Regions from separate parts of the Heyndrickxia sp. FW510-T9 genome, predicted to be linked through region 1. Evidence: predicted binding sites of a transcription regulator. Region 1 holds the regulator's gene; each other region holds the start of a gene.

Region 1 (4,291 bases):
TTGTAGCTCGATTAACTCTTGTTGTTTCTCCACATAATAATCATAGTCCCCCAAAAACTCCTTTGCTCCTCGTTCAGAAAGCTGGATAACCTTAGTTGCAATCCTGTTGATAAAATAACGATCATGGGAAACAAATAGAATGGTACCAGGGTAATCAATTAAAGCATTTTCTAGAACTTCTTTACTATCAATATCTAAATGGTTTGTTGGCTCATCTAATATGAGGAGATTTGCTCTTTGAAGCATGAGCTTAGAAAGGGCAAGCCTTGCCTTTTCACCACCGCTTAAAGTCGAAACTATTTTTGAAACGTCATCACCTGAAAATAAGAAATTGCCTAATACAGTCCGAATCTCCTTTTCGCTTTTTAAAGGATACTCATCCCATAATTCTTGCAAAACCGTCTTATTCGAGGACAATTCAGCTTGTTCTTGGTCATAGTAACCTATTGTAACGTTTGAACCATATTCAATGGTGCCATTAAATAATGGCAGTTTTTTAATGATTGTTTTCAATAATGTAGATTTTCCAATTCCATTTGGTCCAACTAAAGCAATGCTATCTCCTTTTTTTACCGAAATATCAATTTCTTGTGAAATAATTTGGTTCCCGTAGCCAATGGCAGCATTGTGTATGTGCATTACGTCATTTCCGCTTTGGCGCTCAATATCAAAAGAGAAATTTGCTGATTTTTCATCTCCGCTCGGTCTATCCATAAGTGTCATTTTTTCTAGCTTCTTCCGGCGGCTCTGTGCTCTTTTCGTTGTCGAAGCTCTAGCTAGATTTCGTTGAATAAAGTCTTGAAGCTTGGATACTTCTTCTTGCTGTTTTTCATAAAGCTTCAAATCAAGTTCATATTGTTCTGCCTTTTTCTCCAAATAGGAACTATAATTGCCTGGAAATTTTTGAATCATGTTACGGGATATTTCATACACTTGATTGACCACTTTATCAAGGAAATATCGATCATGTGAAACGATCAAAATAGCGCCTTCATACCCTTGCAAGTATTGTTCCAACCACGATAATGTTTCAATATCGAGGTGATTGGTAGGCTCGTCCAAAATTAAAATATTTGGTTTCGTAAGTAACAGCTTTGCAAGAGCTAGTCTTGTTTTTTGTCCGCCACTTAAGGTTTTTATTAAAGTAGTATAATCAAAATCGCTAAACCGTAAACCATGAAGAACAGATCGAATATCCGACTCGTACTGATAACCGCCGGAATCTTTAAAACGGACTTGCAGTTCATCATATTCTTTCATGAGTTTTTCATATTGCTCAGTATTATCATAAATAGATGGATCAGACATTTGCTGTTCTAGAGAACGTAGTCTTTTTTCCATAACCTTTAAATGCTGGAATACTGTTAGCATTTCATCCCAAATCGATAATTCAGATTCAAGCCCTGTGTTTTGAGCTAAATAGCCAATTGATACATCTTTTGGCTTGAAAATTTCACCAGAATCATATGATATTTGGCCAGATATGATTTTTAGCAAAGTGGATTTGCCAGCGCCGTTCCGACCGACAAGGGCAATTCTATTTCTTGTTTGGATTTCTAATTTTATATTCGATAAAATAAGTTCAGCACCAAAATATTTTGAAAGCTGTTGAACTTGTAATAGTATCATCTCTATCACCTCAAGTTATTAATGTTAGTGTAACGTATTTCGGCATCTTTCGGCAATAATCGTGATTAGAATGGGGAAATATTGTGAATTCTTCGTGAGTGAAGCGATGACATGCACCTAAAAAAGGTGTATGATGAACAAAAGAGGTGGATTAATATGTCATCTTTCACTCATTTTAATGAGCAGGGAAGGGCAAAGATGGTGGATGTAAGCGCTAAACCAGAAACTATTCGTATTGCTATTGCCGAGTCTAGTGTTGAATTGAATGAAGTAGTATATAAATCTATCAGTGAGAATAAAGTAAAAAAAGGGGATGTCTTAGCGGTTGCTCAAGTTGCAGGAATTATGGCGGCAAAAAAAACATGGGACATTATACCAATGTGTCATCCCATCCCTTTGAGTGGAATCAATATTGAATTCACATGGAAGAAAAAGAATGAGCAAATTATCCTTTGTATCCGTTCTACGGTTAAAACAAAAGGTAGCACCGGTGTAGAAATGGAGGCATTGACAGCGGCCACTGCTACGGCATTGACGGTATATGATATGTGCAAAGCTGTTGACAAGGGAATGGTGATTGGCCCCACTTTTTTGGTTGAAAAGTCTGGTGGGGTTTCGAGTAAGGATTATAAAAGGGAAGAGTAATATAGAAGAACAAGGCATGAAATCAATATGGGGGAAAGCCAATGAATGAAGATACGTTAAAAATACCTCAGGCAACGGCAAAAAGATTGCCTCTTTACTATCGTTTTTTGAAAAACCTGCATAATTCAGGGAAGCAAAGAGTTTCGTCTGCGGAGCTTAGTGAAGCAGTTAAAGTAGATTCTGCCACGATTCGCAGGGATTTCTCCTATTTTGGGGCACTTGGTAAAAAAGGGTATGGCTATAATGTTAACTATCTCTTAACCTTTTTTCGGAAAACGCTGGATCAGGATGAATTAACAAAAGTAGCATTAGTTGGAGTTGGAAATTTAGGAACGGCCTTTTTAAATTATAATTTTTTAAAAAATAATAACACAAAGATTGAAATTGCTTTTGATATAGATAAAAATAAGATAGGGAAAAAAATTGGACAAGTGCATGTTTATGATTTGTCAGAACTACAAGAGCGTTTAATAGAAGAGAATATTTCTATTGCTATTTTAACTGTTCCAGCAGAAGTTGCTCAGCCCATTACGGATCGGATTATAGAAACGAATGTAAAAGGTATATTAAATTTCACACCGGCTAGACTAAATGTACCGACTTCTATTCGAGTGCATCATATTGATTTAGCTGTCGAGTTGCAATCCCTTGTATATTTTTTAAAGCATTATCCAAATGACACGGAAAATTCACAGGCGGGAACAAATTCATAATAAAAAAATGGTTGATTTCTGCTATTATAACAGTATAAGGAGGTGGGCACTGTGTTTAGACCAAGTATTGAAGGTATTATTCTTATTGTCATTGTAGCTTTATTAGTGTTTGGTCCGAAAAAGTTGCCTCAACTAGGTAAAGCAGCAGGAAGCACTTTACGTGAATTTAAAAATGCCACAAAAGGTTTGGCAGATGATGATGAAGATGAAAAAAAAGATACAAATGTTGATATAAAAAAAGATGACGTAAAGTAAATGTTGGTGAAATAAAATGAGTCAAAAAGAAATGACGATTTTTGAACATATATCAGAGCTAAGGAAACGGCTGTTCGTGATAGTCGTTTTCTTTATCCTGGCTTGCATTGTAAGTATGTTTATCTCGCAGCCGATTATTCGGTATTTGCAAAATGAGGAAATAGCAAAAAATTTGACGATGAATGCTTTTCGTCTGACAGATCCCTTTAAAGTGTACTGGGAGGTTACTTTTTATTTAGCCTTGATCATGATTCTACCGATTATTCTCTATCAATTATGGGCGTTTATCAGTCCTGGTTTATATGAAAAAGAACGGAGAGTTACTTTAAGCTATATTCCTATTACACTAATATTATTTATCGGTGGACTGGCTTTTTCTTACTTTGTACTGTTCCCGATCATTATCAATTTCATGTTAAAATTATCTAAGCAAATGGATATTCATGCAGTAATAGGTATTAATGAATACTTCCAGTTTTTATTTCAGATTACTCTTCCTTTTGGATTCTTATTTGAGTTACCAGTAGTAGTGTTGTTTTTAACAAGATTAGGCATTATTACCCCAATGTTTTTAAGGAAAGTACGTAAATATGCATATTTTATAATCACTATTGTTGCAGCTTTTATTACGCCTCCGGACATTATTTCACAAATTGCGGTCGGTATTCCGCTAATCCTATTGTATGAGGTTAGTATTTGGATCTCTAAAATTGGATATCGAAAAGTGAAAGCGGCGGAAGCACAGTACGAACTGGAAAATAATATTGATTAAAAAAACCTTCCATTATGGAAGGTTTTACTTATTTTTATGGCTCGATATTTTAAAATATAATAGGATTATCCTAATACCTGCCCCAAAATCTAAAGTTGCTAAAAGAATGAGTACATATGTAAATGCTCCCCATCCACTTGTTGCGACTCTTTGTGTTGCCATATAAGTAAATAGAACTCCTAATAGGCAATATATAATACCAGAAAAAATAGCTCTCATCCAAAAAATCCCCCAATAAAGCTATGTACTTTGTCATGATTTTCTATGATATTTTGAA
Region 2 (4,291 bases), on a different contig from region 1:
CTTCCAATGAAGGTAACTTGGAAAATGGAAGATGTTAAGCTTGATAAAGGTGTGGAGGATCATTTATTTAGAATTGTCCAGGAATCGATTTCTAACACTCTTCGCCATGCAAAAGCGAAATTACTTGAATTACATTTACTAAACCTTCAGCAATTTGTTTTATTAAAAATTATTGATAATGGTGTAGGTTTCGAAATGGAGAAGGAAAAAGCCGGTTCTTACGGTTTGCAAAATATTCGTGAGCGAGCTTCCGAAATTGGAGGGACGGTCAAAATGATAAGCTTTCCTCAAAAAGGTACGAGTATAGAGGTAAAAGTGCCAATTATAAATGAGAAAAAGGATGAGATAGAATGATAAAGGTTTTATTAGTGGATGATCATGAGATGGTAAGGATAGGAGTTTCCGCTTTTTTATCTATTCAACAGGATATTGAAGTGGTTGGTGAAGCTGATAGTGGAGAAAAAGGAGTCCAATTGGCGTTATCTTTACGACCTGATATTATCTTAATGGATTTAGTTATGGGCGGTATGGATGGAATTGAGGCTACTAAGGCAATCATCGAGGAATGGCCAGAAGCAAAGATTATTATCGTTACTAGTTTTCTTGATGATGAAAAAGTATATCCTGCTTTGGAAGCTGGTGCTACAAGTTACATGTTAAAAACATCGAAAGCGAGCGAAATTGCGGAAGCGGTTCGTTCAACATATGCAGGCCAATCAGTACTAGAACCGCAAGTAACAGGAAAAATGATGTTGCGAATGAAACAAGGCAACAAACGACCGCTTCATGAAGATTTAACAAATCGTGAAATTGAAATCTTGCTTTTAATGACAGAAGGTAAATCCAATCAAGAGATTGCTGACGAATTATATATTGCTCTAAAGACCGTAAAAACCCATGTGAGTAACATACTAAGTAAGCTTGAGGTTCAGGATCGCACACAAGCTGTTATTTATGCCTTTAAACATCAATTAATAAAAAAGTCATAATGGAAGTATATCTATTAATTTGTGACGGACTTGAATTAATTCTGCCATGATGCTTACGCTTATTTCATCCGGACCCTCTGCTTGTATGTTTAATCCGATTGGATAATGGATTTGGCTTTTTATCGAATCATTCAAATTAATTAGCAATCTTTCAGTCCTTTTTTTTGAACCTAAAATTCCAATATAAGCTGATCGCTCGAAAGATAATTTCTCTATTATTTGTTTATCTCTTAGGAAGTGATGATTCATAATCACAACAAAGCACGAGTAATATAGTTCATGGCTGCGAAAAAAAGTGTCTGGATGTTCGATAATAAGCTCATCAGCTGTAGGGAAAAAATCACGATTACAACGACTTTCTCTGGGGTCAATAACGGTAACGAAAAAATCCAAACTAGTAGCAAGCTTAACTAATGGTTCAGCATCATTACCAGCTCCAAAAATATATAAATAGCTTTTAGGGTGATGTATTTCGAACAAATAATCTTCTCCTTCAAAGGTAATGATTTTCAGTTTTTGATTAGAATGAAGAAATTCATGTAATGCAGTTGTAATATCATTATGAAGTTCCATTTCAATTTCACAGTCAATTAGGTCTCCATCTTGAGTAAATAAGTATGTCACCGGGGACTTGTCATTTAAAAGTGGCTTTACAGAAACAGCTTTCCTACCATTAAATAAGTACTCTTTCAGTTTTAAGAGGCTTTGGTTACAATTTGGTTCTATATAAACTTCAATTTTTCCATTACAACCAATCCCCCATCCAAGATCTTCTTCGTCTTGTAAATCATACGTTATTATTTTGCTGTGATGCCTTTTAATCGCCTCCGTAGAATGCAGCGCTAAGTCATCCTCCAAACATCCCGCACTAATCGTTCCGAATCTTTGCCCATGCTCCAGAAAAAACATTTTTGCTCCAACCTTCCGATAAGACGAGCCATTAATACGAATAATCGTCGCAACTGCCAGTTTTTCCTCTTTTTCAAAATCAACTTGTTCTAAAATTCTGCATAGGTCATTCATGCTGTTCACCTCTGATTTATACGCTAATTTAAAAGTATTCTTAATTCCTTGCAAACATGAATATGCATGGATAGAAAGTGGAAATCTAAATACACAATAGATATTGTGAAAAGTGTCACAAAATATTCATGTTACATCGTTCCTAATTTAATGGAAAAGCTTACACTAATAGTAAGGAGAAGTAAATTCGAAAAAACTTATGCGCCAGTAAGTAATATAAAAGGTAGAATAAGGGTATAGGATATGTAGGGAGGGTCTTGAATGGTATTGGATAATGTTATGTTAAGCAGGATGCTAACGGGGATGACTTTAGCGTTTCATATTATATTTGCAACCATAGGTGTTGGTGTTCCAATTATGATATCCATTGCAGAATTTTTAGGAATTAAGCGCAAGGATCCACATTATCTACTTCTAGCCAGAAGATGGGCAAGAGGGTTTACGATTACCGTTGCTGTTGGTGTTGTAACAGGTACTTGTATCGGATTGCAACTTTCTATGCTATGGCCGAGCTTTATGAGGGTTGCAGGTCAAGTTATAGCTTTGCCATTATTTATGGAGACTTTTGCATTTTTCTTTGAAGCTATCTTTCTTGGGATATATTTATATACATGGGATCGTTTTAAAAACAAATATTTACATTGGGTACTAACCATCCCAATTATGATTGGATCTTCCGCTTCTGCTATGTTTATTACAATGGTAAATGCATTTATGAATACACCACAGGGGTTCACATTGAAGAATGGAAAAGCGATTAATATTGATCCAATTGCCGCAATGTTTAACCCGGCAACACCTTCGAAGGTCTTCCATGTAGTTACATCGGCATATACCGCTTGTGCGATATTACTAGCTGCACTTACAGCTTTATTAATCTTACGTGGAAAAAGCGGTATATATTATAAAAAAGCTTTAAGACTTACGATGATATGTTCGCTTCTATTTGCCTTAGTAACGGCAATTGCTGGTGATGCATCGGCGAAATTTCTTGCTAAATATCAACCAGAGAAATTGGCAGCAGCAGAATGGCATTATAAGACTGAATCTAATGCAGAGCTCATTTTCTTTGGTACAATAGATAAGAATGATCAAATAAAATATGCAATTCGAATCCCGAAATTACTTAGTTTTCTAGCTGGAAATTCTTTTAAGACAAAAGTGATTGGGTTGAATGATATTCCAAAAGACGAACGACCGCCATTAATCGTTCATTATATGTTTGATGCAATGGCAGGAATTGGTGTTTATTTAATTGTTATTCCAATTTTTTACTTGTTATTTTGGCGAGTAAAGAAATGGAATGAATGGAATAAGCCAATATTGGGGGCTATTATATTAGGAGGGCCATTAGGGATGCTCGCCATCGAATTAGGCTGGATGTATGCAGAGGTAGGACGGCAGCCTTGGATTCTAAGAGGTTATATGAAGGTTGCTGAAGCAGCTACAACTGGTAATGGAGTTGGTTTAACTTTCGTTTTATTCGCCATCCTGTACTTGATTCTTGCTATTTTCAGTTGTGTTGTAATCATTAAAATGTTTAAAAATAAGCCTGCAGAAACGGAACTTGAACAACGTTTTTCTGTGTGAGTATTCGCATTTAGGAGAGGTGTAAGACATGAGTTTGGAAGTAATCGGAATTACAGTTCTTTGGATATTTTTATATGGCTATTTAATGGTAGCATCCATTGATTTTGGAGCAGGCTTTTTTGCTTTTTATGGAAAATTGACGAAAAAAGATCACATCATGAATCATCTGATTAGCCGATATTTATCGCCTGTTTGGGAAGTTACGAATGTATTTTTTGTGTTTTTCTTTGTCGGTTTAGTTGGTTTTTTTCCTGACACAGCTTATTACTTTGGTACAGCACTGTTAATTCCGGGGAGCATTGCACTTATTTTAATTGTAATACGCGGTTCCTTTTATGCATTTGGAAATTATGGATCAAAAGACAATCTCGTTTATTTATTTTTATATGGGGCAACAGGCCTTCTAATTCCGGCTTCACTTTCAACCGCCTTAACGATATCGGAAGGGGGATTCCTTTCTCAAAAAGGAGTGCATGTTGTATTTTTGGCTAAAGAATTGTTTGCAAGTCCTTATTCATGGAGTGTCGTTTTTCTTGCGATTGTTTCCGTTTTATTTATTAGTGCAGGATTTCTAACTTTTTATGCAGATAGAGCGAATGATATTCAAGCAAGGGAGATTTTAAGAAAGTTTGCTTTGTTTTGGAGCACTCCTACCATTATCGCAAGCCTCCTTGTATTTATTGCTTTAC
Region 3 (4,291 bases), on a different contig from region 1:
GAAGACCATTGATTTATAACCGAAAAGACGTTTTTTCGAAAAAGTACTAATAATTTCTGAATAAATTCCCAACGAAGGCAATAATACGATATACACTTCAGGGTGTCCCCATATCCAGAATAAGTTACTCCAAAGCATCGGCATACCGCCAGCAGCCATCGTAAAGAAATGAGATCCAGCCAAGCGGTCAAATGTCATTAATGCCAATGCAACAGTTAACACTGGGAAGGCAAAAATGATAATTACACACATGATTAATACCGACCAAACAAACATCGGCATTTTCATCATCGTCATACCTTTTGCTCTCATTTTTAAAATGGTTACTAAAAAGTTAATTCCGGTAATAAGTGTACCAATACCAGCAATTTGCAAGGCAACTGCATAATAGTTATCTCCTACTCCAGGACTAAATTCTGTTCCTGCAAGTGGAAAATAAGAAGTCCATCCAGCTGTTGGTGAACCACCAATGATAAATGAAATATTAAATAACGCACAGCCTGCAGCAAATGACCAGAAGCTAAAAGCATTTAACATTGGATAAGCCACGTCGCGTGCCCCAAGTTGTAATGGAACTGCGATATTAATTAATCCCATTAAAAATGGCATTGCCATGAACAAAATCATAATTGTTCCATGTGTTGTAAAAATACCATCGTAATGGTTTGCATCTAATAGTTTTAAGTTAGGAGCCGTAAGCTGTGCCCTCATCATAAGAGCATCAACACCACCGCGGAATAACATTAATACCGCAACTAAAATATACATGACACCGATTTTTTTATGATCGACAGTTGTTAGCCAGTTAGTCCAAAGCCATTTCCACTTTTTAAAATAAGTTAAGTAAAAAATGATACCGATCATTGCAAGGGCAATCCCAGCTTCCGTTACATAGATAATCGGTTCACCTGTGACGAAAAATTCATCAAGCTTCATAGGTCTTCTCCTCCAATCTTTCTAGTGTTTGTGGCCTGACATGTCCATATTTCCCATATCCATATTTCCCATGTCCATATTGTCCATATTGTGATGTTTTTGATTTGTATCTTTTTGGTCAAGCATTCCATGTTGATGTGGTGTAGTCACCCAAGGCAAATGTGTGCCTGTGAATGTCATTCTACCAACAAGTCCTTCTTTCAAAAGTTTATTATAGTCACTCTTTTTCATTTTTGAAGCAGACCCTTTTACTTCTTTTACCCATTTATCAAAATCTCCTTGGGTTTGAGAAAGTACTTCAAAGTCCATATGAGCAAAGCCTTCACCATTAAAGTTGGCATTTCTACCTTCATAGGATCCTGGTTTATCTGCTAAAAGAATTAATTGCATAGAATGGTTAGGCATCGTATACTTTTGACCACCTAATTCAGGTACCCAGAAGGATGCCATTGTGCCAGCTGAAGTTAATTGAAATTTAACAGGTCTACCAGCAGGTATATTTACATAGTTAACTGTTTCAATATTTTGTTCCGGATAACTAAAAATCCATTTCCAGTTAGCAGACGTTACATTAATCACGATAGGTTTTTTATTTTCATACCCTTTTGGTACTTCCTCCAACGCATAGTTTGCTTTAACAGTTGGAATTGCTACCGCAATAATAATAATGATTGGTATCGCTGTCCAAATAAGCTCTAACCATTTACTACCATGTTCATCCGGTGGTACATAGTCTGCAGCTAATTTTTTTGCACGATATTTAAAAACCATATAGATAAAGAGCCCCATAACAACAACTAAAATAATCATCATGAGCCAAAATGAGTAAACAATAAGATCATATTGCTTCTGAGCAACTGGCCCCTGAGGATTTAAGACTGCTATATTGCTAGTGTCACATCCACTAAGTAAAAATAGTGAAGATAACAGTATGAAAGATAATAATTTCCAAGGGAGTTTTTTTATTTTCAAGATTCTTCTCTCCTTCCCAATTCAAGAATATGTGTATTAATTCACAAAGATTAAAAGAAAAATTTTCTGTTTTTAATGCACCTTTCATATTCCTTTAATTATTTATGGTGAAATTGTACTCCATTCAAATTACTTTTGTGCATAGATTCACAAAGTCGACAATAAATCTCCATACCGCGTTCAATATCTGTTCATAGAGCCGTCAAAAATTTGGTGACCATATGGGATTTCTTTATATAGTGTCGTATTGGAATGTTATTTTTGCGTGTCTGACACCAACTTAGGGACAATTTCCGTCCCTTTTTTGGTGTCAGGCACTCTACTGGGTAAGTTCCTCGAATTTATCTGTATACTTTATACCCATTACCATAAAATAAGTAACAGACAAAGCTTAAAAGAAAGGAATGAATTTCTTTTGGGGATTTTTAAGGAAACAAATGGTACAACCTTAACCTCTGCGGAAGTATCCGCTCTATGGTTTCAATACATGGGAGATAGTATGGCAATATGTGTTTACAAATATTTTCTTAAAATTGTTGAAGATGAAGAGATAAAACCCATTTTAGAATTTTCGTTACAATTATCTGAGAGCCATATCAACAAAATCACCGAGTTCTTAGAAAGTGCAAATTTCCAAGTCCCCATTGGATTTACAGAGAATGATGTGAATCTTAATACCCCACGTCTGTTTTCTGACCAGTTTTTACTTTTTTATTCTTATATTATGACGATACATGGGCTAAATGCTTATAGCTTAGCAATTACCAACTCGGAACATCAGGATATTCAAAACTATTTTATGGAATGCACATTAACATCTAAAGAATTGTTTCAAAAAGTAGTTAATTTATCTAAAAATATGCCCTTGTACTCGAGTGTTCCCTCCATTCCCTCTCCTCAAGAGTTAGAATATATGGAGTCAACAGGAATCATTTCAAATCTTTATGGAGACAAGAGACCACTCAATAGTTCCGAAATCGGCAGCCTTTTCTTTAATTCAAAGAAAACGGGATTTGTCAGGTCTTTGAGTTTGGCTTTTAGTCAAGTGGCAAAGGTGGAAGAAGTTCGCAAATTTATGCAAAGGAATGTTAAATTTGCCGAGAAGGACGCTGAAAGCTTTAACGATATTTTGCAACAAGATTATTTACCAATACCTGAGAGATGGGATGCTGAAATCACCGATTCCACTGTAAGTCCATTTTCGGACAAATTGATGATCTTTCACGCAGCATTTTTAGTAAACACAGCACTTTCTTATTATGGTGCATCAATAGGTTCTAGCTTAAGATCAGATATCATTTTGAATTACTCCAAAGTTTTTACTCATGCAATGGAGGCTGGTACTATTTGTTACAAAATTATGGTGGAACAAGGATGGTTAGAAAAGCAACCGGAAGCGATTGACAGAAAGGCTTAGGAGAAATGGTTAGAAAAATAAGAGGGTAATATCAATTTAACTTATCCGGAAACATTAATTTTGGTATTTATGCAATAATTTCCATAAAATATTAGAAGTATGCTGCATTCTCATATTCGATTAAAATGGTGGATGGAAAATGATAGTAAAAAGGCGTTTCTGCATATTTACAGAAACGCCTTTTACAGAAAAAATTTTGATTTTAGAACCTTTTCTTCCTAATGCCCCATACGTTTAAAAAAAGCCTTCGCTCATCATTAATCTTAAGCGGACTATTATTCATTTTATATATGAATTTTCATCCAATTATCCCTTGTTAATATCATATTTAAGGAGTCAACCCATTCTCCCTCAAATTCAAATTCGTTTTTATCGATACTATCTAAAACAAAGCCAACCTTTTCATAAACTTTCTTTGCTCTAGGGTTAAAATCATAAACACTTAAAGTTAGTTGGTTCAGTTTAGTATTTTTGAAGACGTAATCAGTCATGAACTTTGTAGCTTCCGTACCTAATCCTTTGTTTCTTCCCCTTGATCCAATTAATATCCTAAAATTCATACTTTCATCTTTTTCATCATATAGGTTGACTACCACTTCACCTACTAAGATATTTATGGATTTATCCACTATAGCAAGATCCAATCGGTCTTTTTGTTCATTTCTTGTATTGTACCAACGAATAACAGATTCCCGATCAAATTCTGATGTGCTCCCTGTAAGTTTTATTACCTCTGGATCCTTTAAACACTCTTCTATATAAGGAAGGTCTCCTGTATTAAAAGGTCTGAGTATGACTTTCTCTCCATTAATAAAGGGTTTATAACTCAAATCTACCATTGGTTTCACTCCCTTGTTGGATGAGTATTTAGTGTTATTGACAGCTAAAATAAGGTATTACATATACAATATAAGAAATAACAATAATATAAAATGTAGAAAATAACTATAAAAAAACATAACCTAA

What was found. The regulator Rex, encoded in region 1, represses fermentation and respiration genes when NADH is low (regulators of the CRP and FNR family bind a similar motif). The targets are predictions, from matches to a motif close to TTGTGAAATATTTCACAA.
Region 2: AC3WJF_RS00045 (cytochrome ubiquinol oxidase subunit I) is a predicted target of Rex. The motif match lies at 2,116-2,133, and genes of this name have one in related genera.
Region 3: qoxA (cytochrome aa3 quinol oxidase subunit II) is a predicted target of Rex. The motif match lies at 1,938-1,955, and genes of this name have one in related genera.

The regions. Positions count from the first base shown of each region.
Region 1 is NZ_JBYSWK010000057.1:16,885-21,175, reverse strand. It holds gene AC3WJF_RS19910 (ABC-F family ATP-binding cassette domain-containing protein) at 1-1,629, opposite strand, end outside; gene moaC (cyclic pyranopterin monophosphate synthase MoaC) at 1,786-2,274, shown strand; gene AC3WJF_RS19900 (redox-sensing transcriptional repressor Rex) at 2,316-2,987, shown strand; gene AC3WJF_RS19895 (twin-arginine translocase TatA/TatE family subunit) at 3,039-3,242, shown strand; gene tatC (twin-arginine translocase subunit TatC) at 3,259-4,014, shown strand; gene AC3WJF_RS19885 (YdiK family protein) at 4,039-4,233, opposite strand; gene AC3WJF_RS19880 (CPBP family intramembrane glutamic endopeptidase) at 4,230-4,291, opposite strand, start outside.
Region 2 is NZ_JBYSWK010000001.1:6,580-10,870, forward strand. It holds gene AC3WJF_RS00030 (histidine kinase) at 1-354, shown strand, start outside; gene AC3WJF_RS00035 (response regulator transcription factor) at 351-989, shown strand; gene AC3WJF_RS00040 (XdhC family protein) at 984-2,012, opposite strand; gene AC3WJF_RS00045 (cytochrome ubiquinol oxidase subunit I) at 2,274-3,602, shown strand; gene AC3WJF_RS00050 (cytochrome d ubiquinol oxidase subunit II) at 3,631-4,291, shown strand, end outside.
Region 3 is NZ_JBYSWK010000037.1:21,608-25,898, reverse strand. It holds gene qoxB (cytochrome aa3 quinol oxidase subunit I) at 1-936, opposite strand, end outside; gene qoxA (cytochrome aa3 quinol oxidase subunit II) at 958-1,908, opposite strand; gene AC3WJF_RS16680 (DUF3231 family protein) at 2,324-3,325, shown strand; gene AC3WJF_RS16675 (GNAT family N-acetyltransferase) at 3,610-4,164, opposite strand.